4 regions of the Pseudomonas sp. GW456-L12 genome follow, and region 2 is predicted to be linked to each of the others. Evidence: predicted binding sites of a transcription regulator. Region 2 holds the regulator's gene; each other region holds the start of a gene.
What was found. Region 2 encodes FliA, which starts transcription of late flagellar genes. Its sites were predicted from a motif close to CTAAAGTTTNNNNNNNNNNNGCCGNTAA; they were not measured.

Region 1 (7,048 bases), on a different contig from region 2:
CAGGACAGCCAGCTGCTGTCGACCCTCAGCCGGCTGATTGCCGAGCGTGGTGTCGAGGCGCAATGGCTGGAATTCGAGTTGACCGAAACCGCGGTGATGCGCCGCAGCGACCTGGTCAAGCAGACCATGGACGCGCTGGGGCGGCTGGGGGTGCGGTTTTCCCTGGACGATTTCGGCACCGGGTTCTCGTCCTTCGTGCACCTCAACAGCCTGCCGATTGCCTTGTTGAAGATCGACAAGAGCTTCGTCGGCGGCATGGAGCAGCGCGAAGAGAACCGCAAGCTGGTGCACGCCATGATCAACCTGGCCCACAACCTCCATCTCGAGGTGGTGGCCGAAGGCGTGGAAACCCCCGAGCAACTGGCCTTGCTGCGCAGCTTCGGCTGCGACCAGGCGCAGGGCTACCTGATCAGCAAGCCGCTGCCGCTGACGGAACTGGTGGAGTACCTGACGTTCGGCAGGAGCCAGCAGGTCCTGGTCGGCGAGGTCATCTGACGGCACTCCGCCGTAGTGGCAGGAGAACCTGCCGCTACAGGGAATCCCGGGCGGTTTGGAAGTTATCCCGCGCGGCAGGCTCCGCGCTTTCCCGGCGAATCATCCGGCGCATCTTCCATTCGAAAGCCAGGGTCAGGCTGATGGCGGCGCACGCCAGCCCCGATGCCAGGCCCCACCACACACCAGTCGCGCCCCAGCCCAGGGTGAATGCCATCAGCCAGGCCGCCGGCGCACCGATCAGCCAATAGCAGCCCAGGCCCACGAGGAAGGTGGTCTTGGCGTCCTTGAGCCCGCGAATCGCGCCCATGGCGATGGTCTGCGTGCCATCGAACAGCTCGAACCAGGCCGCGACCGCCAGCAGGCTGACCGCGAGGTTGATCACGTCGCGAAAGGCTGGGTCGTCATGGTCGAGGAACAGCCCGATCAACTGGTTCGGCAGCAGCCAGAAGACCATGGCGAAACCCAGCATGGCCGCGCCGCCAAAGGCGATCCCGACCCGGCCGGCCATACGCGCGTGCAACAGCTGCCCGGCACCGTAGTGCTGGCCGATGCGCATGGTGATCGCGTAGGAGATCCCGGCCGGCACCATGAAGGCCACGGAAACGATCTGCAGGGCGATCTGGTGCGCCGCCAGCTGGGTGCTGCCCATGGTGCCCATGCACAGCGCTGCGAAGGCGAACAGCCCGACTTCCACCGCGTAGGTGCCGCCGATGGGCAGGCCCAGGCGCCAGAGTTCCCGCAGGTAGTGGCGATTGGGCCGCGCCAGGCCCTGGCGCAGCGGGTAGGCGGCATAGGCCGGGTGGCGCTTGATGTGCCAGGCCAGCGCCAGGGCCATGCAGTTGGCGACGATCGCGGTGACCAGGCCAATCCCCGCCAGGCCCAGCTTCGGCAGGCCGAACATGCCGGTGATCAAGGCGTAGTTGAGCAGGAAGTTGGCCACGGTGCCGGCCAGGCTGATGACCATCACCGGCGTGGCGCGGCCGATGGCGCTGGTGAAGCCGCGCAGGGCCATGAAGCTCAGGTAGCCCGGCAGGGCGAACGGCAGGATCAGCAGGAACTGGCCGGCGGACTGCACGTTGGTTTCGGTCTGGCCGAACAGCAGCAACACCGGCTTGAGGTTCCACAGCAGCAGGCCGGCGACCAGCGCCATCAGCCACGCCAGCCAGAGGCCGGCCTGGGTCAGGCGCGCGGCGCCTTCGATGTCGCCGGCGCCCTGGCGAATCGCGACCAGGGTGCCGACCGCTGCGATCACGCCGATGCAGAAGATCGACACGAACGAATAGGTGGCCGCGCCCAGGCCACCGCCGGCCAGGGCTTCCGGGCTGAGGCGGGCCATCATCAGGGTGTCGGTCAGCACCATCAGCATGTGCGCCAACTGTGAGGCGATCAGCGGCCCGGCCAGCCGCAGGATGGCCCAGAGTTCGGTGCGTGCTGGATGCTGCATGGTCATCGGTCTCGATAGGGGGGAGGGAGTCAAGAGGGTTGATTCTCGGCGCTCTGGGCGACTTTCACAAAGGGATAAAAACGATTGGTGGCATGATTAAAACTCATGCTTGCGGATTCTGGTAAGTTGGCGCCATTGCGCCTGTGGAGTGCTGCCATGCCCCGTCGTCTTCCGCCCCTGTATGCCTTGCGCGCCTTTGAAGCCGCGGCGCGATACAGCTCGTTCACCCGCGCGGCCGAGGAGCTGTCGATCACCCAGAGTGCGGTCAGCCGGCATATCCGTACCCTGGAAGACCACTTCGCCTGCCGGCTGTTCCAGCGCAGCGGGCGCAACCTGCAACTGACCGAAGCCGCGCGCCTGCTGCTGCCAGGCATTCGCGAGGGCTTCACTGCTCTCGAGCGCGCCTGCAATACCTTGCGCGCCGAAGACGGCATCCTGCGCATGAAGGCGCCCTCGACCCTGACCATGCGCTGGCTGCTGGCGCGCCTGAGCCGGTTCCGCCATCTGCAACCGGGCAACGAGGTGCAACTGACCAGTGCCTGGATGGACGTCGATTCGGTGGACTTCAACCAGGAGCCCTTCGACTGCGCGGTGCTGCTGAGCAACGGCCACTTTCCGCCGGACTGGGAGGCCAGCTACCTGTTTCCGGAACTGCTGATCCCGGTGGGCGCGCCGAACCTGCTTAACGACCAGCCGTGGGATGTAGCGCGGCTGGCGGCCACCGAGCTGCTGCACCCGACCCCGGATCGCCGCGACTGGCGCAACTGGCTGGAGCGCATGGGCCTGTCCGAGCAGGTCTCGCTCAAGGGCGGGCAGGTCTTCGACACCCTGGAGCTGGGTATGATCGCCGCGGCCCGCGGCTATGGGGTTTCCATGGGCGACCTGCTGATGGTGGCCGAGGATGTGGCCCAGGGACGCCTGAGCCTGCCCTGGCCGACGGCGGTGGCCAGTGGCGAGAATTACTACCTGGTCTGGCCCAAGACCCGGCCTGGAGGCGAACGTTTGCGCCGCCTCAGCGACTTTCTCCAGAACGAGGTCCGCGCCATGCAATTGCCCGACGTAGAGCGTCTCGGCTGAAACGATGAAGGCCCCGTGACAAGGGGCCTGCGCGATACCCGTCCAGCGCGCTCAAGTATTGATCGGCGCCGCCGAATCCTTGGAAGTGGAACCTTCGTTCTGAAAGGTTCCGACACCTCATTCTTATTAGAACCATTGCCGAGCGTGTGACGCGATCAGGACGATCCGGTCTCTCGGCCAGGAGCTGTCATGCCTCAACCTCGTGCCCGGATCGCCTCGCAGCTTGGTCTCGCACTCGCCGTGGTACTGGCGATCGTGATCAGCGGCAGTACTGTCTTCGCCCTGCGCTCGCTGGACGCCGCCAACCTCGCCACCCGGGAAGAACACCTGGCCAGTGAGGCACGTCTGCTGGCCGACCAGCTCAATACTTTCCACGGCACCCTGCGCGAAAGCACCCAGCGCCTGAGCGGGCTGTTCGAAAAGCGTTTCAGCGGCGGCCTGAGCCTGCACCCGGACCAGCCGGTGGCCGTGGCCGGTACCCAGACCCCGGGCCTGCACCTGGGTGATGTTGTGCTGAACAACAATTTCGAGGAGGTCGACGAGTTCAAGCAGATGACCGCCGGTGTGGCGACGGTGTTCGTGCGCAGCGGCGACGACTTCATCCGCGTCAGCACCTCGCTGAGCAAGCAGGACGGCAGCCGCGCCATCGGCACCCTGCTGGACCACGCGCACCCGGCTTACCAGAAACTCATGGCGGGGCAGAGCTACGTCGGCCGCGCGCTGCTCTTCGAGCGCCTGTACATGACCCAATACACGCCGGTGCGGGACAGCGCCGGCCAGGTGATTGCGGTGCTGTTCGTCGGCTTCGACTACACCGACGCGCAGAACGCCCAGTTCGACAACCTCAAGCGCTTCCGCATCGGCCAGACTGGTTCCCTGGCGTTGCTCGACGAACAGCAAAAGTGGCTGGTGCCGCCGGCCGGCGTGCAGGCCCTGGAACCGGCGGGGGCGACCATCGCTGAACTGGCCAGGCAGCCGGGCAAGGGCAACTTCTGGAGCGACAAGAACGAGGACTTCTACAGTGTCGCCGTCCCTTTCGAAGGTGGGCCCTGGTCGGTGGTGGCGAGCATGCCGAAGGCCGAGATTCGCGCGGTGACCTGGAGCGTCGGCCTGCGGCTGGTCATCGGCAGCCTGTTGGCAATGCTGCTGGCGGTGGGCGCCACGGTCTGGCTACTGCGCAGCAAGCTTGCGCCGCTGGGCGACCTGGTGCGCCAGGCCGATGCCTTGGGTAAAGGCGACCTGAGTGCGCGCCTGAATGTCTCCAGCCAGGATGAGATCGGCCAGTTGGCAGGCAGCTTCAACCAGATGGGCCAGGCCCTGTCGACCATGGTCGAGCACATCCGCAAGGCCGCCGCGGAGGTCAATGGCCGGGCCCAGGCGTTGTCCGGGTTGTCGGGCGGGGCGTACGAGGGCATGGAACAGCAGTCGGGCGAGATCAGCAGCATGGCCGGGGCGGTGGAGGAGTTCAGCGCCACCTCGCTGAACATCGCCGACAACATGGGCAACACCGAACGCCTGGCCCAGGAAAATGCCCAGCAGACCCGGATCGGCCGCACCTCGATGGAGGAAGCCTCGGCGTCGCTGGAGCAGATCGCCGGCGCCTTGAACAGCGCGGCCATGGTGATCAATACCCTGGGCCAGCGCTCCGAGGAAATCGGCGGCATCGTCGGGGTGATCACCGCGATTGCCGACCAGACCAACCTGCTGGCGCTCAACGCCGCCATCGAGGCCGCGCGCGCCGGCGAGCAAGGCCGCGGCTTTGCCGTGGTCGCCGACGAGGTACGCAACCTGGCCTCGCGCACCCGCGAAGCCACCGACGAAATCTCGGGGATGATCAACAGCATCCAGCAGGAAACCGGCAACGCCATCGCCACCATGGAGCAGGGCAATGTGTTGATGCAGGAAGGCCTGTCGCGCAACGCCAATGTCGCCTCGGCCCTGGCGCGCATCGACGAACAGAGCCGCTCGGCCGGCCAGCAGTTCGCCGCGATCACCACCGCGACCCAGGAGCAGAGCAGCACGGCGACCCTGCTCAGCAGCAACCTGCAGAGCATTGCCCTGGCCAACAGCGAACAGCGCGAAGTGGTGTCGAACCTGGCGATCACCGCCAAGGAACTGGAGAAGCTGGCGGCGGACTTGCGCCAGGAGGTCGACCGGTTCCGTTGATAGCGGTTGCGTGGCCGTTGGCCACGGCTGGGGAGGCCGATTGCAAATGCGCGGGGCTGGGCTAAACCATAGGGGCGATTTCCCTACAGGATGCCTTCCCGGCAGGAGCTGACATGTCCCGTCTCACTGGTTTTGCCCTCCGTACCGCCGTGCTGCCCCTGGCGCTGGCCAGCCAGATGGCGTCCAGCCAGGAGGCCGTGGGATTCATCTCCCCGGCTTCCTGGTACACCGCCTTCAACGCTATCGCCCAGGTGGCATGCCATAACTGCTACGAAAAACAGTACGCCGGCACCTTTACCAGCGTGCTCGACAGCGTGCGCACCCTGGAGCTGGACTTCTGGGACCAACGCGATGCGGTCACCGGAGGTTCGCCCCGCCACTGGTTCGTGCGGCACAACCCCGGCAGCCTGTTCCAGTCCGGCAATGACAACAATTGCACCGGCGACGGCAACGGCACCAACGACCTCGAGGCCTGCCTCAACGACATCAAGCTCTGGAGCGACAGCCATCCCGGGCACTTCCCGATTACCCTGATCCTCGACAAGAAGCAGGGCTGGTCGAAGGAAAGCTCCGGGCGTACGCCGAAAGACTTCGATGACCTGGTCAGCCGGATTTTCCAGGGCAAGCTCTACACCCCGGGCGACCTGGCCCAGCACCTGGGTGTCAGCAGCAGTGCCTTGCAGGGCTCGCTCAAGGGCAAGTCCTGGCCGACCGCCAGCCAACTGCAGGGCAAGGTGCTGCTGGTGCTCAACCACTCGGAGAACCAGAAGCTCTCGCAATACGCCGAGGCCCGCACCACCAGCGCCAAGGTGTTCATTTCCCCGGTCACCAACGGCCAGAACGATGTCAGTGGCGAGGTCAGCGGCATGTCCAGGACGTCGTCCGGCTACGTGGCCATGAACAACATGGGCAAGGGCGACAAGCAGTGGGCCGCGCAAGCCTTTGCCTACAGCCACATCGGTCGGGTGTGGGGCGATGACGGCGTGTCATTCACCCAGCACATCGCCGAGAAGGTCAATCTGTCGGCGTATTACAAATTCGCCGAGGCCAAGGATGGCAACGGCTATCGCATCCGGCCGTTCTGAGGTTTCAGCGGGGCTCGGCCGGTTCGGCGAGCCCCGGGTCCACCCGCTTGCCGATATCCCGCAGGCGCGCGAGTTGGTCGACCATGGTCGGCGCTTCATCCAGGCTGCTGACAAAGGTCCACAGGTAGGTCATCACCGCGTACACATGCCCGGCCTTGACCCCCTCGGTCAGGGCCAACTGGCTGATGGCGATCACGAACAGCAGCGCGGCCGCCGAGCCAAGCAGCAGATAGGCCGCCGCCTCGCGGTCCGACAGCCAGATCCGCAGCCGCGACAGTACCCGGTAGTGCCGTTGCAGGGACGTGGCGCCGACCTTGGCCACCAGGCCGATTTCCTTTTCCAGCCGGTCGTTCAGGCGCTCATGCAGCTCCTGATTGCGCCGGGCGAAGCGCGGCAGCAGGGTGACGCACAGCAGCAAGGCCACCAGGCAGGCCAGGCCGACCCAGGGTTCGATCACCAGCAGCATCACCGCCGCGCCGACAATCGAGACCAGCGCGGTGGCGATGGTCGGAACGTGTTTCTCGAAGAAGTCGACGAACTCCCGGGCCAGCACCACCCGCGCCGCGGCGGTGGAGGTGCTCTGGTTCTGCAGGCGCTGGTTGAGGATCACCGGCACCGCGAGGTCGGCGTAGATCCGCGTGAAGGTGCGGGTATCCACTGCCCGCCGCGCGGCCCCGACCACCCAGAACGCCAGCACCACCAGGGCATAGACCAACGCGCTGCCGGCGTCGCCGCGAATGATCGAGTCCACGGCGAACCCAGCAAACAATGGGTAGGCCAG
Region 2 (7,048 bases):
TGAGCCCCAGGCGCACCAGGCGGTTACGCACCAGCACCAGCTCGCCGACCATGTTCATGATTTCGTCCAGCCGCGCGGTATCGACCCGCACGGTGGTTTCGGCTTCGCTGACCGGTTTTTCCGCCGGGGCGGCAGCCGGAGCACGAGCAGGCGCCGGAGCAGCGGCTGGAGCCGGTTTTGGCGTTTCGGCCTTGGCTTCGGGCTTCTTCACCGCTGGCTTGGCGACGGCGGCAGGCGCCGGAGCCGTGGCGGCCGTTGCGCTACCCACGGTCGCCGCGGCTGCGGGCACTTCAGAGAACTTACCCTTGCCATGCAGCTCGTCGAGCAGGGATTCGAATTCCTGGTCGGTGATCAGGTCGCCACCGGCGGCGGCCGCGCTTGGCGCAGCCGGCGGTACCGCCGCTGCTACCGCGGAGTCCAGCGCATCGACCGCAAAGTTGCCTTTGCCATGCAGCTGATCCAGCAGGGCTTCGAACTCGTCATCGGTGATTTCGTCGCTGGCCGCGGCTTTTTCCGCAGCCGGCGCCGTGGCCGAAGGGGCCACCGCATCCGGTGCGAACTGGCCCTTGCCATGCAATTGATCGAGCAGCGACTCGAACTCGGCGTCAGTGATTTCGTCGCTGGCCGCTTCGCTGCCGGCGGTGGGCGCCGCGGGAGCAACAGCAGCCGGGGCTTCGGCCTCGGCCTTGGCGGCATTGAGCGAATCGAGCAGCTGCTCGAACTCGCTGTCGGTGATATCGCCGGACTCGCTTTCGGTCGGTTCGGCGACCGGCTCGGCAACGGCTTCAACAACTGCCTCAGCGTCGGCCACCGGCGCGGCGACCTCCTTGGCCCCCGCAGGCTCGGCCAGGCGGGCCAGGGCAGCCAGCAGCTCCGGAGTGGCGGCGGTGATCTCGGTACGCTCGCGCACCTGGCCGAACATGCTGTTCACCGCGTCCAGCGCTTCGAGCACTACGTCCATCAGTTCCGCGTCGACGCGACGCTCACCCTTGCGCAGGATGTCGAACACGTTCTCGGCGATGTGGCAGCACTCCACCAGCTCGTTGAGCTGGAGGAAGCCGGCGCCCCCTTTTACAGTGTGAAAACCGCGAAAAATTGCGTTGAGCAGATCCGCATCGTCCGGCCGGCTTTCCAGCTCGACCAGTTGTTCGGACAGTTGCTCTAGAATCTCGCCGGCCTCAACCAGAAAATCCTGAAGGATTTCTTCATCGGCGCCGAAGCTCATGTATGGGTGCTCCTAGAATCCAAGGCTGGAAAGCAAATCGTCGACATCGTCCTGACCGGATACAACGTCTTCACGTTTATCGGCATGAATCTGCGGACCTTCACCCTTGGCCAGATGTTTTTGCGGATCTTTTTCAGCGAGGATCGATTCACGGTCATGTTCGATGCCGGCAAAACGATCGACCTGGCTGGCCATCAGGACCAGTTTGAGCAGGTTGCTCTCGACTTCGGTGACCAACTGGGTCACGCGCTTGATCACCTGACCGGTCAGGTCCTGGTAGTCCTGCGCCAGCAGAATGTCGTTGAGGTTGCTCGATACCGCGCGCGTGTCTTGCTCGCTGCGGGTCAGGAAACCGTCCACCCGGCGGGCCAGGTCGCGGAATTCCTCGGCGCCCAGTTCGCGGCGCATGAAACGCCCCCAATCGGCGCTCAGGGCCTGGGCTTCGCTGCTCAGGCCATTGACCAGCGGGGTGGCGCTCTCGACCAGATCCATGGTGCGGTTGGCCGCGGCCTCGGTCAGCCTGACCACATAGGACAGGCGCTCGGTGGCATCCGTGATCTGTGAAACTTCCTCGGCTTGCGGCATATGCGGGTCAATCTGGAAATTGACGATGGCGCTATGCAGCTCGCGGGTGAGCTTGCCGACCTCCTGGTACAGGCCGCGGTCACGGGTCTGGTTGAGCTCATGGATCAGTTGCACGGCTTCGCCGAACTTGCCTTTTTCAAGGCTGTCGACCAGTTCGAGTGCGTGTTTTTTCAGGGTCGATTCGAAATCGCCCAATGAAGATTCGTTGTGCTCCATAGCTCCCCCGTGGCGGAATGATTCCACTCTCAACCGATGCGTTCGAAGATCTTCTCGATCTTCTCTTTCAACGCCTGGGCCGTGAAGGGCTTGACCACATAACCGTTTACGCCGGCCTGGGCAGCTTCGATGATCTGTTCGCGCTTGGCTTCAGCGGTCACCATGAGTACCGGCAGGTGCTTGAGTTTTTCATCGGCGCGCACATGGCGCAGCAGATCGATACCGGTCATGCCGGGCATGTTCCAGTCCGTTACCAGAAAGTCGATGCTCCCACTGTTGAGGACCGGAATGGCGGTGGTGCCATCGTCAGCCTCGACCGTGTTGGTGAAGCCCAGGTCACGCAACAGGTTTTTTATGATCCGCCGCATCGTTGAGAAGTCATCAACGATGAGGATTTTCATGTTCTTGTCCAATTCGACCTCCAAGCAGTCTTAAACGCGTCCAGCACCTGAACGCGCCATTCAATCAATCAGGCAGAGCACTCAACGACTGCATGGAATACACACCGCAAGTCCGGCCACGTCGTGCCAGTCTCGTCCGCAGTGTCCCCCACACTGCCTGTCAGCGCGCTCGCCACTCTCCCAAACGCCCCCGCAAACGGGCCGCGCACTGGCTGTGTAACTGGCTGACCCGCGATTCGCTGACCCCCAGGACCTCACCGATTTCCTTGAGGTTCAGCTCTTCGTCGTAGTACAGCGCCAAGACCAGTCGCTCACGCTCCGGCAAATTGGCAATCGCGTCCGCCAGCGCGGCCTGGAAACGTTCGTCCTCCAGGTCGCGCGACGGCTCGAGATGAGCACTCGCGCCATCCTCATGCAGCCCTTCATGCTCGCCGTCCTGCAACAGGTCGTCGAAGCTGAACAGGCGACTGCCCAAGGTGTCGTTCAAAATCCCGTAATAATCGTCGAGACTCAATTGAAGTTCGGCCGCAACTTCATGATCTTTAGCGTCACGACCGGTTTTAGCTTCAATTGCGCGAATGGCATCGCTCACCATCCGGGTATTGCGATGTACCGAACGCGGCGCCCAGTCACCTTTACGGACCTCATCGAGCATCGCACCACGGATACGGATACCCGCGTAGGTCTCGAAACTCGCGCCCTTGCTCGCGTCGTACTTGGTCGACACTTCGAGCAGACCGATCATCCCGGCCTGGATCAGGTCTTCGACCTGGACACTGGCCGGCAGGCGCGCCAGCAAGTGATAGGCAATACGCTTGACCAGAGGCGCATAGCGCTCGATCAATTCGTACTGGCTGTCACGTGCCGACTTTTTGTAAAGGTTGTAGCCGCTGGCGCTCATAGCACCGGTCCCGCTGTTTGATGCACGAGCCGCTCGACGAAAAATTCCAGATGTCCACGTGGGTTGGCCGGCAACGGCCAGGTATCGACCTTCTGCGCGATGGCCTTGAATGCCAGCGCGCATTTCGAACGCGGAAACGCCTCATAGACCGCACGCTGCTTTTGCACGGCCTTGCGCACGCATTCGTCGTAAGGCACGGCGCCGACATATTGTAGGGCCACGTCCAGGAAGCGATCCGTGACCTTGGTCAACTTGGCGAACAGATTGCGCCCTTCCTGTGGGCTCTGCGCCATGTTGGCGAGCACGCGGAAGCGGTTCATGCCGTAGTCGCGGTTGAGCAGCTTGATCAGCGCGTAGGCGTCGGTGATCGAGGTCGGCTCGTCGCAGACCACCAGCAACACTTCCTGGGCCGCGCGGACGAAGCTGACCACCGAGTCGCCGATGCCGGCGGCGGTGTCGATCACCAGCACATCGAGGTTGTCGCCGATGTCGCTGAAAGCCTGGATCAGGCCGGCATGCTGCGCCGGGCTCAGATGAACCATGCTCTGGGTGCCGGACGCCGCCGGCACGATACGGATTCCACCCGGCCCCTGCAGCAGCACATCGCGCAGCTCGCAGCGGCCTTCGATCACGTCGGCGAGGGTCCGTTTGGGGGTCAGCCCCAATAGCACGTCGACGTTGGCCAGGCCCAGGTCGGCGTCCAGCAGCATGACGCGCCGGCCGAGCTCCGCTAGGGCCAGGGACAAGTTCACTGACACGTTAGTCTTGCCGACGCCACCTTTGCCGCCGGTCACCGCGATCACCTGTACGGGATGCATGCTGCCCATGTTCGTTCTTTACCTTGTCTTACTTAGACGGGGCCACATAACTGGCTGCGCGTTCACCAACGGAACAATGCCTGGCAGACCATCGATGTAGGTACATTGCAATCTTTTCATGATTCCCTCAGCCAACCCGCTTGGTCGGGTTGTGGTAGAGGTCAGCGAACATGTCAGCCATGGCTTCTTCGCTGGGTTCTTCCTGCATCTGCACGCTCACCGCACGACTGACCAGCTGGTGACGGCGCGGCAAGTGCAGATCGTCCGGAATCCGCGGGCCATCGGTCAGATAGGCAACGGGGAGTTCATGACTGATCGCCAGGCTCAACACCTCACCAAGGCTGGCGGTTTCATCCAGTTTAGTCAGGATGCAGCCGGCCAGCCCGCAACGCTTGTAGCTGTGGTATGCGGCGGTTAGAACCTGTTTCTGGCTGGTGGTTGCCAAGACCAGATAATTTTTTGCCCGGATGCCACGTCCGGCCAGGCTTTCCAGCTGCATGCGCAGGGCCGGGTCGCTGGCTTGCAGGCCGGCGGTGTCGATCAGCACCACACGCTTGCGCAGCAGCGGATCGAGGGCTTGCGCCAGGGACTGGCCCGGGTCGACATGGGTCACCGAGACGTTGAGGATCCGGCCCAGGGTCTTGAGCTGTTCCTGGGCGCCGATGCGGTAGCTGTCCATGCTCACCAGCGCGATGTTCTGCGCGCCGTACTTGAGTACATAACGCGCGGCCAGCTTGGCCAGGGTGGTGGTCTTGCCCATGCCGGCGGGGCCGACCATGGCGATCACACCGCCCTCCTCCAGCGGCTCGACTTCCGGGGTCACGATCATCCGCGCCAGGTGGGCCAGGAGCATGCGCCAGGCCTGGCGGGGTTCGTCGATTTCAGTGATCAGCGCCAGCAGGTCGCGGGCCAGCGGACCGGACAAGCCGATACGCTGCAGGCGCCGCCACAGGTTGGCCTGCTCGGGCCGGCTGCCTTGCAGCTGGCTCCAGGCCAGGGAGCCGAGCTGGACTTCCAGCAGCTCGCGCAGGCCATTGAGTTCAAAACGCATCGAGTCCAGCGCCCGCTGATCGACCGCCGGTGCAGCGACTACCGGGGCCGGGCGCTGGGGTTCGTTGAATGTAGGTTCGATCAGCGGCTCGGCGGCGGTCAGCGGCAGGCCGGCGAACAGCTGGCGATTGGTGCTGGCATCGCCGTCGCCACGCAGGCTCAGTTCGGCCTGGGCGGTGACGATGCGCGACTGAGTCTTGCGCAGTTCGTCCTCGAGCTCCATGTTCGGCACCCGTGGCGCCAGCGCCGACAGCTTGTAATCCAGGGCAGCCGTCAGCTCGACACCGCCGGCGATGCGGCGATTGCCAATGATGGCGGCGTCGGCGCCCAGCTCATCACGAACCAGCTTCATGGCCTGACGCATATCGGCGGCGAAAAAACGCTTAACTTGCATAACCCACTACCTCAGCCGTTGGGCCCTACTGTCGCAACGATGGTCACTTGCTTGTTGTCAGGGATTTCCTGGTACGCCAACACGTGCAAGCCCGGGACCGCCAGGCGTCCGAACCGCGAGAGCATCGCGCGGACCGGACCGGCTACCAGCAGAATCACCGGTTGACCTTGCATTTCCTGGCGCTGCGCGGCTTCGATCAACGAACGCTGCAGCTTCTCAGCCATGCTTGGCTCCAACAGGACACCCTCTTCCGAGCCTTGTCCTGCCTTCTGCAGACTATTGAGCAAAATCTGTTCCAACCTGGGCTCCAAGGTGATCACAGGCAGCTCGGACTCAGTGCCTACAATGCTTTGCACGATGGCGCGCGACAATCCGACACGCACCGCGGCCACCAAAGCGGCAGTATCTTGACTCTTGGCGGCATTGTTCGCGATGGCCTCGGCAATGCTGCGGATATCGCGCACCGGCACCTGTTCGGCCAGCAGCGCCTGCAGCACCTTGAGCAGCTGGGACAACGAAAGCACGCCCGGCACCAGCTCTTCCGCCAGCTTCGGCGAACCCTTGGCCAGCAATTGCAAGAGCTGCTGGACTTCTTCGTGGCCGATCAGCTCGCTGGAGTGCTTGTACAGAATCTGGTTGAGGTGGGTGGCGACCACGGTGCTGGCGTCGACCACGGTGTAGCCCAGCGACTGCGCCTGGGCGCGCTGGCTGATCTCGATCCACACCGCCTCCAGGCCGAAGGCCGGATCTTTGGCGTTGATGCCGTTGAGCGTGCCATAGACCTGCCCCGGGTTGATCGCCAGCTCGCGATCCGGGTAAATCTCGGCCTCGGCCAGGATCACCCCCATCAGCGTCAGCCGGTAGGCGCTGGGCGCCAGGTCGAGGTTGTCGCGAATATGCACGGTGGGCATGAGGAAGCCCAGGTCCTGGGACAGCTTCTTGCGCACGCCCTTGATCCGCGCCAGCAATTGCCCACCCTGGTTGCGGTCCACCAGGGGAATCAGGCGGTAGCCGACTTCCAGGCCGATCATGTCGATCTGGGTCACATCGTCCCAGCCCAGCTCCTTGGTTTCCTGGGCGCGGGCCGGCGATGGCAGCAGTTCCTGCTGGCGCTTGACCTCTTCCAGCGCCTTGACCTTGACCACGTTCTGGCGTTTCCAGAACAGGTACGCGGCGCCGGCCGCCAGGGCCGCCATGCTCAGGAAGGAAAAGTGCGGCATGCCCGGCACCAGGCCCATCACCGCCATCAGGCCAGCGGCGACAGCCAGGGCCCGGGGCGAGGCGAACATCTGCCGGTTGATCTGTTTGCCCATGTCTTCGGAACCGGAAGCACGGGTCACCATGATCGCGGCCGCGGTGGACAGCAGCAGCGATGGCAATTGCGCCACCAAACCGTCACCGATGGTCAGCAAGGCGTAGACCCGGCCGGCATCGCCGAAGGACATGTGGTGCTGGAAG
Region 3 (7,048 bases), on a different contig from region 2:
TGAAACCGCCGAAGAACCAGTTGCCGACGTAGATGTGCTTGGTGTTGCGCTTCATCACCGTGCCGAAGAACACGATGGCGTACGCCACCCAGACGATGGTGATGAGGATGTCGATCGGCCATTCCAGCTCGGCGTATTCCTTGGAGCTGGTGTAGCCCAGCGGCAGGCTGATGGCCGCCAGGAGGATTACCAGCTGCCAGCCCCAGAAGCAGAACGCGGCGATTTTCGGCGCGAACAGCTGGGTCTGGCAGGTGCGTTGCACCGAGTAGAAGGAGCTGGCGAACAAGGCGCAGCCGCCAAAGGCGAAGATCACCGCGTTGGTGTGCAACGGGCGCAGGCGACCGAAACTGGTCCAGGGCAGGTTGAAGTTGAGTTCGGGCCAGACCAACTGGGCAGCGAGAAAAACCCCGAGCCCCATGCCGACGATGCCCCACACCACCGTCATAATGGCGAATTGGCGGACCACCTTGTAGTTGTAGGCGGTACTGATAGAAGTGTTCATGGTTCCCCATCCACGGTTCAGCTGAAGTGAAAGCGACTGCGCACGGCAAGGCGCGCTCACTTCTTCTGGAGTTATAGGCAGACTAAAAGCGAGGTAAGCATGGGCAAACGGCAAGGGGCTGTTATTGACGGGGATCAATGGGTGCAGTGCGTGCGGGAACGGGGCTGGCTCTGGGATGTCGCGCAGCAGTCGCTGGCCGGCGAACCGCTGACCCTGATCTTGGCCCATGGCGCCGGCGCGCCGATGGACAGCGCTTTCATGAGCGATATGGCCGCACGCCTTGCGGCGCATGGGGTCAACGTCCTGCGCTTCGAGTTTCCCTACATGGCCCAGCGTCGCCTTGATGGTGGCAAACGGCCGCCTAACCCGGCGCCGAAGCTGCTGGAGTGCTGGCGCGAGGTGTATGCCCAGGTGCGACCTCATGTCGCTGGGCGGTTGGCCATTGGCGGCAAGTCCATGGGCGGGCGCATGGCCAGTTTGCTCGCCGACGAGCTGGGCGCCGATGCGCTGGTGTGCCTGGGGTATCCGTTTTATGCCGCCGGCAAGCCGGAGAAACCGCGGGTCGCCCACCTGGCCGAATTGCGCACCACGACCCTGATCGTCCAGGGCGAGCGCGATGCCCTCGGCAACCGGGCGGCGGTCGAAGCCTATGCGCTGGCGCCGGCTATCGAGCTGTTCTGGCTGGCGGCGGCCGACCATGACCTGAAACCGCTCAAGGCCTCAGGCTTCACCCATGAGCAGCACCTGGAAGCGGCGGCGCAGAAAGTTGCCGAGGTCTTGCGCCAGTTGAATGGCTGAACGCTTTTTTGACTGTAGGAGCGAAGCTTGCTCGCGATTGTTTTTCAAGGCGACAACGGTGGCGGCTGCCAAGCTCCATCGCGAGCAAGCTTCGCCCCTACAGATACAGAAGACGCGCGTGGTGCTGGAAAACAGGCAATAAAAAACCCGGAAGGCGAACCTTCCGGGTTTTTTGTCTGGTTTCGGCTTAGCGGTTGAAGCGTTCGACCAACGAGTACTGGGTGTTGGCGGTGCGGGTCAGCTCTTCGCTGAGTTGCGCCGAATGCTGCGCCTGCTCCGAGGTCTGGTCGGCCAGCTGGGCAATGGTGCTGATGTTGCGGCTGATCTCCTCGGCCACGGCGCTTTGCTCTTCGGTGGCGGCGGCGATCTGGGTGGTCATGTCGGTGATGTTGGCCACCGCTTCGCTGATGCCCACCAGCGCCTGGTCGGCTTCCAGCACCCGGGCCACGCCTTCCTCGGCCTGACGGTGTCCGGCGTCCATGGTCTGCACCGCCGTGCTGGCGGTTTGCTGGAGCTTGGCGATCAGGGTGTGGATCTGCCCGGTGGATTCGCTGGTGCGTTGCGCCAGTTGGCGAACCTCGTCGGCCACCACCGCGAAGCCGCGGCCCATTTCCCCGGCGCGAGCCGCTTCGATGGCCGCGTTCAGCGCCAGCAGGTTGGTCTGGTCGGCGATGCCCTTGATCACATCGACCACGCCACCGATTTCGTCGCTGTCCTTGGCCAGTTGGGTCACGGTCAGGCCGGTTTCGCCCACCACCACCGACAGGCGCTGGATCGCTTCGCGGGTTTCCCCGGCGATGTCGCGTCCGCGCCCGGTGAGGCGGTTGGCTTCCTGGGTGGCATCGGCGGTGCGCTGCACGTGGCTGGCCACTTCCTGGGTGGTGGCGGCCATCTGGTTGACCGCGGTGGCCACCTGTTCGGTTTCCACGCGCTGGCGTTCCAGGCCGCTGGAGCTGTTGTGCGCCAGGGTGTCGGACTGCCGCGCCTGCTCGTTGAGGTGCTCGGCGGTATCCTGCAGGCGGGTCAGGCAGGTTTTCAGGCGGGCTTCCTGGCTGAGGATCGACATCTCCAGGCGCGCCTGGGCGCCACGGCTGTCGGTGTACATCTGGGCGATCAGCGGGTCGGAGGTGGTCTGCTCGGCCAGGCGCAGCAAACGCTTGAGGCCGCGCTGTTGCCAGCTCAGCCCGAGCAGGCCGAGCGGCACGCAAAGGCCGGCGGCGAGGGCAAAGCCCCAGGAAGAGTTGAGCCAGGCGCCAATCAGGAAGCTCAGCTGGCTGATCAGGATGAATGGCAGCCAGTCCTGAAGTATCGGCAGCCATTTGTCGCGTTTCGGAATGGCCGACTTGCCCTGGTTGATGCGTTGGTAAAGCGCTTCGGCGCGGCGGATCTGCTCGGCGGTGGGCTTGACCCGCACCGACTCGTAGCCGACCACTTGCTGGCCTTCGAAGACCGGTGTCACGTAGGCGTTGACCCAGTAGTGGTCACCGGTCTTGCAGCGATTCTTGACAATGCCCATCCATGGCAAGCCTTGTTTCAGGGTGGCCCACATGTGCGCGAACACCGCGGCCGGGACGTCGGGGTGACGGACCAGGTTGTGCGGTGCGCGGACCAGTTCCTCACGAGAAAACCCGCTGATTTCAACGAAGGCATCGTTGCAGTAGGTGATCACGCCTTTGGCATCGGTGGTGGAGATCAACCGTTGCTGAGTCGGAAAGGTACGTTCGCGCTGGGTGACGGGCTGGTTGTTACGCATGGTTTTTCTATCCGCAAGGCTTTGATAGGTTGTCGGCGGCCTTCGCCAATTATTGAGGTTTTTTTCAGTAATTTGAGAAGTGCCTCATTGACAGAGGCCTTATTTTGCAAGCAGGGGCGAGGGGGCGCGGCGAAGCCGAGGCCCGTCCAGGGAGCCCCGGCCTGGCCAGGGTCACCCCGCGAGCATCGGGTAGGTGAACAGCCCGAAGTGCAGCAGGTTCAAGCCGAAATGGGTGGCCACCGCGGCGCCCAGGCCGCCAAAACGGTAGGCCAGGCCGTAGCCGACCCCGGCGATGCTCGCCAGCAGCCACCATTGCCAGCCGGCGCCCACATGCACCAGGCCGAACAGCAGGGCCGCGCACATCAGTGCCAGGTTTTCACCATAGGGCAGGTGCTTGAGGCGACGGCTCAGGCCGCCCTGGATGTAGCCACGGAACAGCGCTTCTTCCACCAGGGTGACCAGCAGCAGGTTGTTCAGCACCCACAGCCAGGCCTGGTCCGGCCATTTCGGCGCCCAACTGATGATGCCCAGCAACACCGCTCCGCCCAGGGCCGCCAGGGCGGTCAGGGTCAAGGCCAGGGCAGTGGTATAGAGGGACAGGCGCAGCGAGCGGCGCCCGATGATCCAGGGGCAGACCAGCAACAGCCAGAAGCCGATCAGCGGCTTGTCCTGGTTCAGGTACATGGAAAACGGCACGGCATCGGCGGTGAAGCGTTGCGGGCCGATCGCCCGGCCATTGTAGAAACCGGGGAGCCAGTGCATGGCCAGCGCCAGGGCCAGCACCACGAACAGGCCGTGTCCCAGGTAGCGCGCGTAAGGGCTTTTCTGCTGGCGCACGGCAAAGCCCGCGCACAGCAGCAAGGCGACGGAAACCGCCGCCAGCAGGCCCAGTTGGCCGTAGCTCAGGGCCAGGGCGTAACCAATGGAGAGAAGTGCCAGGTACATCCATGGCAGAACAGTCATGTGAAATCCTTGTTGCGAAAAGAATGGAATCAGCCGCTCGCGCAACCTGCGTCGGCGGTTACTGGATAGAACGAGCGGGCGGCCAGTATAACGAGGCGCGGGCGATGAATAAGTGAAACAAAAACACCGCCCGTAGGCGGTGTTGGTGTTGCGGCATGGCGTTACGCGGCGATCAGTTGCCGCAGGACGTAGTGCAGGATCCCGCCGGACTTGAAGTATTCCACTTCGTTCAGGGTGTCGATGCGGCACAGCACCTCGACCTTTTCCTGGCTGCCATCCTCGCGGGTGATCACCAGGGTCAGGTTCATCCGCGGCGTCAGCTCGACACCGGTCAGGCCCTGGATATCCAGGGTTTCCTTGCCGGTGAGGTTCAGGCTCTTGCGGTTCTGGTCAAGCTTGAACTGCAGCGGCAGCACGCCCATGCCCACCAGGTTGGAGCGGTGGATGCGCTCGAAGCTCTCGGCGATCACCGCCTTGACCCCCAGCAGGTTGGTGCCCTTGGCGGCCCAGTCGCGGCTGGAGCCGGTGCCGTATTCCTGGCCGGCAATCACCACCAGCGGTGTAGCCGATTGCTGGTACAGCATGGCCGCGTCATAGATCGCCAGTTTCTCGCCGGTGGGGATGTAGATCGTGTTGCCGCCTTCTTCGCCGCCGAGCATTTCGTTGCGGATGCGGATGTTGGCGAAGGTGCCGCGCATCATCACCTGGTGGTTGCCGCGACGCGAGCCGTAGGAGTTGAAGTCCCGCGGTTCCACGCCCTGCTCGCGCAGGTAGCGGCCGGCCGGGCTGTCGGCCTTGATGTTGCCGGCCGGGGAAATGTGGTCGGTGGTCACCGAGTCGCCCAGCAGCGCCAGGACCCGCGCGCCCTCGATATCCTTGATCACCGGCAGCGGGCCGGCGATGTCGTCGAAGAAGGGTGGATGCTGGATATAGGTGGAATCCGCCTGCCACACGTAGGTCGCGGCCTGCGGTACTTCGATGGCTTGCCACTGGGCATCGCCGGCGAACACCTCGGCGTATTCCTTGTGGAACATCCGGGTGTTGACCTGGGTGACGGCCTCGGCGATTTCCTGGCTGCTCGGCCAAATGTCGCGCAGGTAGACCGGCTTGCCGTCCTTGCCTTCGCCCAGCGGTTCGCTGCTGATATCGATGCGCACGCTGCCGGCCAGGGCATAGGCCACCACCAGCGGCGGCGAGGCCAGCCAGTTGGTTTTCACCAGCGGGTGCACCCGGCCTTCGAAGTTGCGGTTGCCGGACAGCACCGAGGCGACGGTCAGGTCGGCTTTCTGGATGGCTTTCTCGATCGGCTCCGGCAAGGGGCCGGAGTTGCCGATGCAGGTGGTGCAGCCGTAACCCACCAGGTCGAAGCCGAGGGCGTCGAGGTATTGGGTCAACCCGGCGGCCTTGTAGTAGTCGGTGACCACTTTCGAACCCGGCGCCAGCGAACTCTTCACCCAGGGCTTGCGCTTGAGGCCTTTTTCCACAGCCTTTTTCGCCACCAGGCCGGCGGCCATCATCACGCTGGGGTTGGAGGTGTTGGTACAGGAGGTAATGGCGGCGATCACCACCGCACCGTTTTTCAGGCGGTAGGTCTGACCATTGTGGGCGTAATCGACTTCGCCTATCAGGTCGGCGCTGCCCACGGCCACGCCGCCACCGCCTTCGCTTTCCAGGCGGCCTTCTTCCTTGCTGGTGGGCTTGAACTGCAGATCGAGAAAGTCGGTGAAGGCCTGGCCGACGTTGGGCAGGGAGACCCGGTCCTGCGGCCGCTTCGGCCCGGCCAGGCTGGCTTCCACCGTGCCCATGTCCAGCGCCAGGCTGTCGGTGAATACCGGCTCCTTGCCTGGCAGGCGCCACAGGCCCTGGATCTTGCTGTAGGCCTCCACCAGTTTCACCACAGCGTCCGGGCGGCCGGACAGGCGCAGGTATTCCAGGGTGACGTCATCCACCGGGAAGAAGCCGCAGGTGGCGCCGTATTCCGGGGCCATGTTGGCGATGGTGGCGCGGTCGGCCAGCGGCAAGTCGGCCAGGCCGTCGCCATAGAACTCGACGAATTTGCCGACCACGCCTTTCTTGCGCAGCATCTGGGTGACGGTCAGCACCAGGTCGGTGGCGGTGATGCCTTCCTTGAGCTTGCCGGTCAGTTTGAAACCTATGACTTCCGGGATCAGCATCGACACCGGCTGGCCGAGCATCGCCGCCTCGGCCTCGATGCCGCCGACGCCCCAGCCGAGTACGCCGAGGCCGTTGATCATGGTGGTGTGGGAGTCGGTGCCGACCAGGGTGTCGGGGAAGGCATAGGTGCGGCCGTCTTCGTCCTTGGTCCAGACCGTACGGCCCAGGTATTCCAGGTTGACCTGGTGACAGATCCCGGTGCCCGGTGGCACCACGCTGAAGTTGTCGAAGGCGTTCTGGCCCCAGCGCAGGAAGGCATAACGCTCGCCGTTGCGCTGCATTTCAATGTCGACGTTCTGTTCGAAGGCGGTGTTGCTGCCGAACTTGTCGACCATCACCGAGTGGTCGATTACCAGGTCCACCGGTGACAGCGGGTTGATGCGTTGCGGGTCGCCGCCGGCCTTGGCCATGGCCGCGCGCATGGCCGCCAGGTCGACCACCGCCGGCACGCCGGTGAAGTCTTGCATCAGCACCCGCGCCGGGCGGTACTGGATCTCGCGATCCGAGCGGCGCTCCTTGAGCCAGGCGGCGAGGGCCTTGAGGTCGGCGCCGGTGACGGTCTTTTCGTCTTCCCAGCGCAGCAGGTTTTCCAGCAGGACTTTCAACGACATCGGCAGTTTGTCGAGATCGCCAAGGCGCTTGGCGGCTTCCGGCAGGCTGAAGTAGTGGTAGGTCTTGTCGTCGATTTTTAATGTTTTAAGGGTTTTCAGGCTATCGAGGGACGGCATTGAATCACTCCTTTTGGTCCGCACGGCTACGGACCTGACGGGACGGGCAGAGCTCTTAACCTAGCCCTGTTTTCAGTAGCTGGCTAATAACTGGACTCTATGGACAAGTCCAAGGTTCCGAACTCGGCT
Region 4 (7,048 bases), on a different contig from region 2:
TCGTCACCTTGCTGACCCGCAAGGTCACGGCCGAGCAGTTGCAGCGCGTCAGTTCGATCACCGCCAAGTACGGTTTGAACATCGACCACATCGATCGCCTCTCCGGGCGCATGCCGCTGGACACCCCGGCCGACAAGGGCAAGGGGTGCATCGAGTTCTCCGTGCGGGGCGAAGCGGCCGATCCGCAGGCATTGCGCGCCGAGTTCCTCAGCGTCGCCCAGGAGCTGAACGTCGATATCGCCTTCCAGGAAGACTCGCTGTTCCGTCGCAACCGCCGCCTGGCGGTGTTCGACATGGACTCGACGCTGATCGAGGCGGAAGTCATCGACGAACTGGCCAAGGCGGCCGGCGTGGGTGACCGGGTGGCGGAAATCACCGAGCGGGCGATGGCCGGCGAGCTGGACTTCCGTGCCAGCTTCAAGGAACGCCTGGCCTTGCTCCAGGGCCTGGACATCAAGGTGCTGGACTCCATCGGCGCATCGCTGCGCCTGACCGAAGGCGCCGAGACCCTGTTCGCCGAACTCAAGCGCCTGGGCTACAAGACCGCGATCCTCTCGGGTGGTTTCACTTACTTCGCCAAGCAGCTGCAGGCCAAGCTGGGGATCGACTACGTATTCGCCAACGAGCTGGAAGTGGTCGACGGCAAGGTGACCGGTGTCGCGGTCGAGCCGATTGTCGACGCCCAGCGCAAGGCCGATCTGCTGCGCGAGCTGGCCGCCAAGGAAGGGTTGCGCCTGGAGCAGACCATCGCGGTCGGCGACGGCGCCAACGACCTGCCGATGCTGGCGATTGCCGGCCTGGGCGTGGCCTTCCGCGCCAAGCCGTTGGTCAAGCAGTCGGCCAAGCAGGCGATTTCCACCCTGGGCCTGGATGGTGTGCTTTATCTGCTGGGCTTCCGCGATCGCGACGGCCAGCTCTGAGCCGAATCCAAGGCAAAAAAAACGCCGCGATCTGCGGCGTTTTTTTATGTCCGGCTTGTTATGCCCAAGGCTCAGGCCTTGGCCAGGCCGATGCCCTGGCCCATCTGCACCGGCGAGCCGGCCGCCAGTTCTTCGGCCCACTGCACTTGCTCCGGCCCGAACAGCACGATTGCGGTGGAACCCAGCTTGAAACGGCCCAATTCGGCGCCCTTTTCCAGGTGGATCGGCGCGCGGGCGGCTTCGTCGTAGCGCACGGTCTTCAGTTCGCGCTTGGGCGGAGTCACCAGGCCGGCCCAGACGGTTTCGATCGATGCCACGATCATCGCGCCGACCAGGACCACGGCCATCGGGCCGCGCTCGGTATCGAAAACGCATACCACGCGCTCGTTGCGGGCGAACAGCTCCGGCACGTTTTCCGCGGTGGTCTGGTTGACCGAGAAGATCCGTCCCGGCACGTAGACCATTTCCCGCAGGGTGCCGGCCAGCGGCATGTGCACGCGGTGGTAGTCCTTCGGCGACAGGTAGATGGTGGCGAAATCGCCGCCCATGAACGGGGCTGCCAGGGCCGAGTCGCCACCCAGCAGTTCCAGCACACTGAAACTGTGGCCCTTGGCTTGGAATACCCGACCGTGCTCGATCGGGCCAAGCTGGCTGACCGCGCCGTCGGCCGGGCTGAGGATCGCGCCCGGGGTCTGGTCCAGCGGGCGGGCACCGTCTTTCAACGCGCGGGTGAAGAAGGCGTTGAAGTGCTCATAGGCGGTCAGGTCTTCCACCAGCGCTTGAGACATGTCCACCTGATAACGCTTGGCGAACCAGGCGGTGAAGGCATTCTTGAACCAGCGCACGCGGCACTCGGCAATGCAGCCGGCCAGGCGCGACAGCAGGTGGTGAGGCAGCAGGTACTGGCTGAGGATAAACAAACGCTTTTTCATTGACTGTCCTTAAAACCTTAAATCTCTACGGGCGTGTCAGGGTGATTGCCCCATTCGCCCCAGGAACCGGCATAGCCTTTGACTCGCGGATAACCGAGCGCCTTGGCCACCAGATAGGTGAAGCCAGAGCGATGGTGAGTCTGGCAGTGGGTGATCACTTCTTTGTCTTTGCTGATGCCGAGCTGTTCGAGGATCTGCGGCATGTCGCTGCGGATCCGCAGGTTGCGCGCCGGGTCCATGCCCGCCGTCCACTCGAAGTTGATCGCACCGGGAATGTGCCCACCCTTGGCGGCGAGGACTTTCTCCCCCGAGTACTCCAGGGGGCCGCGGGCATCCCAGATCGCCAGGTCGGCCGCGCCAAGACGGCTTTGCAGGTATTCGCGGGTGGCGGTAGGTTCGTCGTGCAGGGTCAGGGCGACAGGGCCGCCGACGGTCGCCGGGACTTCATTCGAGACCGGCAGGCCGTCGGCCAGCCAGGCCAGTAACCCACCGTCCAGGTAGTGGTAACGGGAGTGGCCGATGACATCCAGCAGCCAGATGAAGCGCCCGGCCCAGCCGCCGCCTTCGTCGTCATAGACCACGTAGACCGCGTCCGGGTTATGCCCCAGTTCGCCGAACAGGGCCTCAAGGGCTGCCTGTGGCGGCATCAGCCCTGGCGCCGGTGCCTGACCGAGCTGGGTACGCTTGGGGTCGACGAAGTGCGCGCCGGGGATATGGCCCGCGGCATAGCGGGCGGCGCTGGTCAGGTCCACCAGAATCAGTTCGCGGGCGTCGAGGCGAGGGAGCAGGTCGCTCGGCTCGATCACCAGCGGCAAGCCAGAGAAGTCAGGCATGTGAGGTCTCCAGGGCACAAAGGGAGGGATTGTAGCGCAAGCGTCAGCGGCTGCGGTTGGTAAAGCTGTGCAGGGCCTTTTCGATGCACTGCGCGGTCTTGCCGAACGCCTGTACGGAGATTTCCGAGAAGGGTTGGCCGCCCTGGTCAGCGACGATCAGCATGATTACCCGGCCATTGCTGGGCACCGAGCGCATCAGCAGGTGCTCGCCACGAAACAGCGTGCGCAGGCTGGCGGGTAGACGGGCGGAGAACTGGGCGTTGTTGGTCGGCGTCAGGCGCACTTGCGCCGGAGCGTCCAGCAGCCTTTGCAATACGCTGCTCTGGTTGATCGTCAATGCCAGGTTCATGGCGGGCGCAGGCAGCCCGGCGATCTGATGCACGCGCAACTGGGTCCGCGTGCGGTCGACCATCAGCAGCATCACCCGGCGCATGCCGCACGCCACCAGGGCGTCGCGGGCAAAGGTGGTCAGGTGCATGGCATTGCTGAAGCGGCTGGGTTCCACCAGCAATTCGCTGCATTGCTTGCGCCACTTGGCCAGATCTTCTGCGGTCGGTGCGGGAACCGGGAGCTCGCCGCGATGCACGCGCCGGGCCTCCCAGGGCCAGAGTAGCGCCTCGGCCGGATGCCACAGATCGGGCATGCGGTGATGTCGGGCGCTCTGCGCGGCTTGCTGGTGCAACTGTTGTTGCAGTTCGTCCATCGGCATTTGCAGGTACAGGCTGGTCAGGTATTGCCAGCGCATGCAGTGCGGGCCGGTCCAGGACTCTTGCGCCGACAGGGCCAGGGCGTTGGCCAGCAGCACGCTGTTGGCCGGTTGGTTCAGCCAGCGCTGCAGGGCCGGATCGGCATCCAGGCATTGTCGCTGGTGCAGCGGATGGGCATTGTCCCGGGCGATATGCAGGGCCTTGACCAATTGGTCCTGCTCGTCGATCAGCAGGCGGTAGCCTTGCTGTACCCAGATCGGCAAGTGCCAGACCTCGACCAGGGCCTGGCCCAACTGAAGCAGGCCGACGCCGAACAGTTCCTGCTCGACCTCCTGGGCCGGTTCGGTTTTATGGACGACACGCAGCTCCCACTCTTCGAGCAGTTTTGGATAGGCCAGCGCCAAGGGCCACAGCGGCGAGAGAAACAGTAGGCTGCCCCAGTGAATGTCCTGCCAGAGCCTGGCCAGGCGCCCGGCGAAAAAGCCGTTGGCCTGTTGGGTCGCGTGCTGGCTGATCAGTTGCAACTGGCGCAGCCCGACCGGGATCTCCTGCTCGGGCTGGGCGGGCAGGCGGGCGAGCAATTCTTCGGTACGCGCCAGGCCCAGGCGGTTGAGGGCGACCTCGAGGTTCTCGGCCGGCTCGCTCATGCTGCCGTGGGTGTGGCGATTGGCTTCGCGAATCACGCTCAAGGCCAGCGCGGGGCTGTCCTGCATCAGGTCGGCAATGTCGCGCAATGAGCTGCGATTGTCCCTGATGGCTTTGCAGACCCGATCATGGCTGGCCTGCGGCACCGGCAGGCGGACCGCGTCAAGCAGCTTTATCCAGGATTCGAGGGAGTGGGGGGCGGTAGTTGGGACTGTCGTTTCATTAGACATGGCTGGGCGCAATCATCGTCTGCTGTAAACACGCCCAGAGCGGGCCAAACTGGCTTTTCGCCTTAACGGCCTATAGTCTGGCGCAGTTTTGCCGATAAGTAGAAGAAGAGTTTTAAGAACTTCCGAATATGACCTTGAACCCGACTCAGTAAGTACCTTCCTACCTATGGCTAAAATTATCGGCATCATCGTCGTGTTCGCGAGCGTGCTCGGCGGATACGTGCTTTCTCACGGCAAGATTGCCGCCCTGATCCAGCCTTTCGAGGTCTTGATTATCGGCGGCGCCGCGCTGGGGGCGTTCCTGCAGGCGAACCCCGGCTACATGACCATGCACGTGCTCAAGAAGTCCTTGGGGATGTTCGGTTCGCGTTTTTCCCAGACCTTCTACCTGGAAGTGCTGGGCCTGATCTACGAGATCCTCAACAAGAGCCGCCGCGAAGGCATGATGGCGATCGAGGGCGATATCGAAGACGCCGCCGCCAGCCCGATTTTCGCCAAGTATCCATCCGTGCTCAAAGACGAGCGCATGACCGCGTTCATCTGTGACTACCTGCGCATCATGTCCTCCGGCAACATGGCTCCCCACGAGCTGGAAGGCCTGTTCGACATGGAGCTGTTCAGCCTCAAGGAAGACCTAGAGCATCCGTCCCATGCGGTCAACGGCATCGCCGACGGCATGCCGGGCTTCGGTATCGTCGCGGCGGTGCTGGGTATCGTGGTGACCATGGCCTCCCTGGGCGATGGCGACCAGAAATCCATCGGCCTGCACGTAGGTGCGGCGCTGGTCGGTACCTTCTTCGGTATTCTCGCGGCCTACGGCTTCTTCGGCCCGCTGGCCCATTCCCTGGCGCACGATGCCAAGGAAGAGCTGAACGTCTACGAAGCCATCAAGGCCTCCCTGGTGGCCTCGGCTTCCGGCATGCCGCCATCGCTGGCCGTGGAGTTCGGGCGCAAGGTCCTGTACCCGGCGCACCGTCCGAGCTTCGCCGAGCTGGAACAAGCGGTTCGCGGTCGTTAAGCCATGGAAAACAATCAGCCGATTATCATCAAGCGCGTCAAGCGCTTTGCCGGCGGGCATCACGGCGGGGCATGGAAGATCGCCTTCGCCGACTTCGCCACGGCGATGATGGCGTTCTTCCTGGTGCTGTGGCTGCTGTCCACCGCCACCCCGGAACAGAAGATCGCCATCGCCGGTTACTTCAAGGACCCGATCGGCTTCTCGGAAAGCGGCACGCCCTACATCATCGACCTGGGCGGTTCTCCCGAGCTGGCGCCGGAAAACACGCTCAACCCCGAGATCAAGTCGCAGCCGCAACCGGACAAGGTCACGGTCGACACCGATCAGGTCGAGAGCATGGCCGAGCAGGTGGAAAGAGAGCGCCTGGAGCTGTTGCTTCAAGAGCTGCAGAACAAGGTCGAAGAAAACCCGCAATTGCAGAAGTTCAAGGACCAGATCCTGTTCGAGATCACTCCGGACGGCCTGCGTATCCAGATCATCGATTCGGAAAACCGGCCGATGTTCGACTCCGGCAGTGCGCGCCTGAAGCCGTACTTCGAGGACATCCTGCTGGCCATGGCCGACACCATCAAGGCGGTGCCGAACAAGATCAGCATCAGCGGTCACACCGATGCCAAGCCTTACGCGGGCACCGGCGATTTCGGCAACTGGGAGCTTTCGGCCAACCGTGCCAACGCCGCGCGCCGGGCGCTGGTGGCGGGCAGCTATCCGGACGGCCAGGTGGCTCGCGTGGTGGGGTATGCCTCGTCATCGCTGTTCGATCGCAAGGACCCGTTCAACCCGATCAACCGGCGTATCGACATCGTGGTGCTGACCAAAAAGGCCCAGCGCGCGATTGAAGGCGAAGTCGCTCCCGAGGTCCCGGCACCGACCCAGGGCCAGGGCGCCCCGGGCGAAGTGCCGGTCGACCCGAACGCCTTGCCGCCGGAGCAGGAGCCGCTGCCGGCCCATGAGCTGCGCGAGCGCCTGAATATCTTCGACGACGCAGCTCCGAAGACCGAAGGCGCGGCTGCACCTGCAGCTACGCCTCCAGCTGCGCGGTGAGATAAAAGCAGGCTCTGTATAAAGAGTGCTCGATAAAAAGGCCGCGATCATCGCGGCCTTTTTTGTTTCTGCGTGGGGCTACTTATTAATAGCTGCTGTCCGGCAGGCTGGCGATGATCGAGCGATAGCTGTTCATCCGCTGCTGCTGGATCCGCCCGTCTTCCAGGGCCTTGAGCAGGGCGCAGCCCGGTTCGCGGTCATGCTTGCAGTCGCGGAAACGGCAGGTGCCCAGCAGGTCGTTGAACTCGATGAAACCTGCTTCGACATCGGCGCGACTGACGTGGCCCAGGCCGAATTCGCGAATCCCCGGGGAGTCGATCAGTTCGCCACCGCCCGGGAAGTGGAACAGGCGCGCGGTGGTGGTGGTGTGGGTGCCCTGGCCGGACAGCTCCGACAAAGGCCCGACGCGGGTTTCGACTTCCGGCAGCAGGCTGTTCACCAGCGACGACTTGCCCACGCCCGACTGGCCGACGAACACGCTGATCCGTCCGTCCAGCTGCGCTTGCAGCTGTTCCATGCCGTCGCCGTGGTGCGCCGAGACTTCCAGCACCGGGTAGCCCAGTTGCCGATAGACCGCCAGCAAGGCGTTCAGGGCGGGGGCATTCTGCTCGTCGATCAGGTCGAACTTGTTGAGCAGCAGCAGCGGACGGATGCCGGCATGTTCGGCGGCTACCAGGTAGCGGTCGATCAGGTTGGCATGGGGCTCGGGCAGCGGGGCG

Region 1: the regulator FliA is predicted to act here: its motif matches at 3,067-3,094, upstream of AC07Y9_RS27040 (methyl-accepting chemotaxis protein).
Region 3: the regulator FliA is predicted to act here: its motif matches at 3,083-3,110, upstream of AC07Y9_RS01150 (methyl-accepting chemotaxis protein).
Region 4: the regulator FliA is predicted to act here: its motif matches at 4,338-4,365, upstream of motA (flagellar motor stator protein MotA).

What each region holds. Positions count from the first base shown of each region.
Region 1 is NZ_JBWKZA010000031.1:49,427-56,474, forward strand. Features, by position in the region: gene AC07Y9_RS27025 (putative bifunctional diguanylate cyclase/phosphodiesterase) at 1-495, shown strand, start outside; gene AC07Y9_RS27030 (NorM family multidrug efflux MATE transporter) at 530-1,939, opposite strand; gene AC07Y9_RS27035 (LysR substrate-binding domain-containing protein) at 2,096-3,016, shown strand; gene AC07Y9_RS27040 (methyl-accepting chemotaxis protein) at 3,206-5,182, shown strand; gene AC07Y9_RS27045 (Ca2+-dependent phosphoinositide-specific phospholipase C) at 5,296-6,267, shown strand; gene AC07Y9_RS27050 (ABC transporter six-transmembrane domain-containing protein) at 6,272-7,048, opposite strand, start outside.
Region 2 is NZ_JBWKZA010000007.1:256,230-263,277, reverse strand. Features, by position in the region: gene AC07Y9_RS12130 (chemotaxis protein CheA) at 1-1,225, opposite strand, end outside; gene AC07Y9_RS12125 (protein phosphatase CheZ) at 1,238-2,026, opposite strand; gene AC07Y9_RS12120 (chemotaxis response regulator CheY) at 2,056-2,427, opposite strand; gene fliA (RNA polymerase sigma factor FliA) at 2,588-3,328, opposite strand; gene fleN (flagellar synthesis regulator FleN) at 3,325-4,155, opposite strand; gene flhF (flagellar biosynthesis GTPase FlhF) at 4,274-5,590, opposite strand; gene flhA (flagellar biosynthesis protein FlhA) at 5,602-7,048, opposite strand, start outside.
Region 3 is NZ_JBWKZA010000001.1:200,338-207,385, reverse strand. Features, by position in the region: gene ccoN (cytochrome-c oxidase, cbb3-type subunit I) at 1-502, opposite strand, end outside; gene AC07Y9_RS01155 (alpha/beta family hydrolase) at 602-1,300, shown strand; gene AC07Y9_RS01150 (methyl-accepting chemotaxis protein) at 1,488-3,053, opposite strand; gene AC07Y9_RS01145 (CPBP family intramembrane glutamic endopeptidase) at 3,225-4,016, opposite strand; gene acnA (aconitate hydratase AcnA) at 4,178-6,919, opposite strand.
Region 4 is NZ_JBWKZA010000004.1:104,167-111,214, reverse strand. Features, by position in the region: gene serB (phosphoserine phosphatase SerB) at 1-920, shown strand, start outside; gene asd (archaetidylserine decarboxylase) at 992-1,852, opposite strand; gene rhdA (thiosulfate sulfurtransferase) at 1,870-2,685, opposite strand; gene AC07Y9_RS06770 (HDOD domain-containing protein) at 2,729-4,267, opposite strand; gene motA (flagellar motor stator protein MotA) at 4,434-5,285, shown strand; gene motB (flagellar motor protein MotB) at 5,289-6,329, shown strand; gene rsgA (small ribosomal subunit biogenesis GTPase RsgA) at 6,415-7,048, opposite strand, start outside.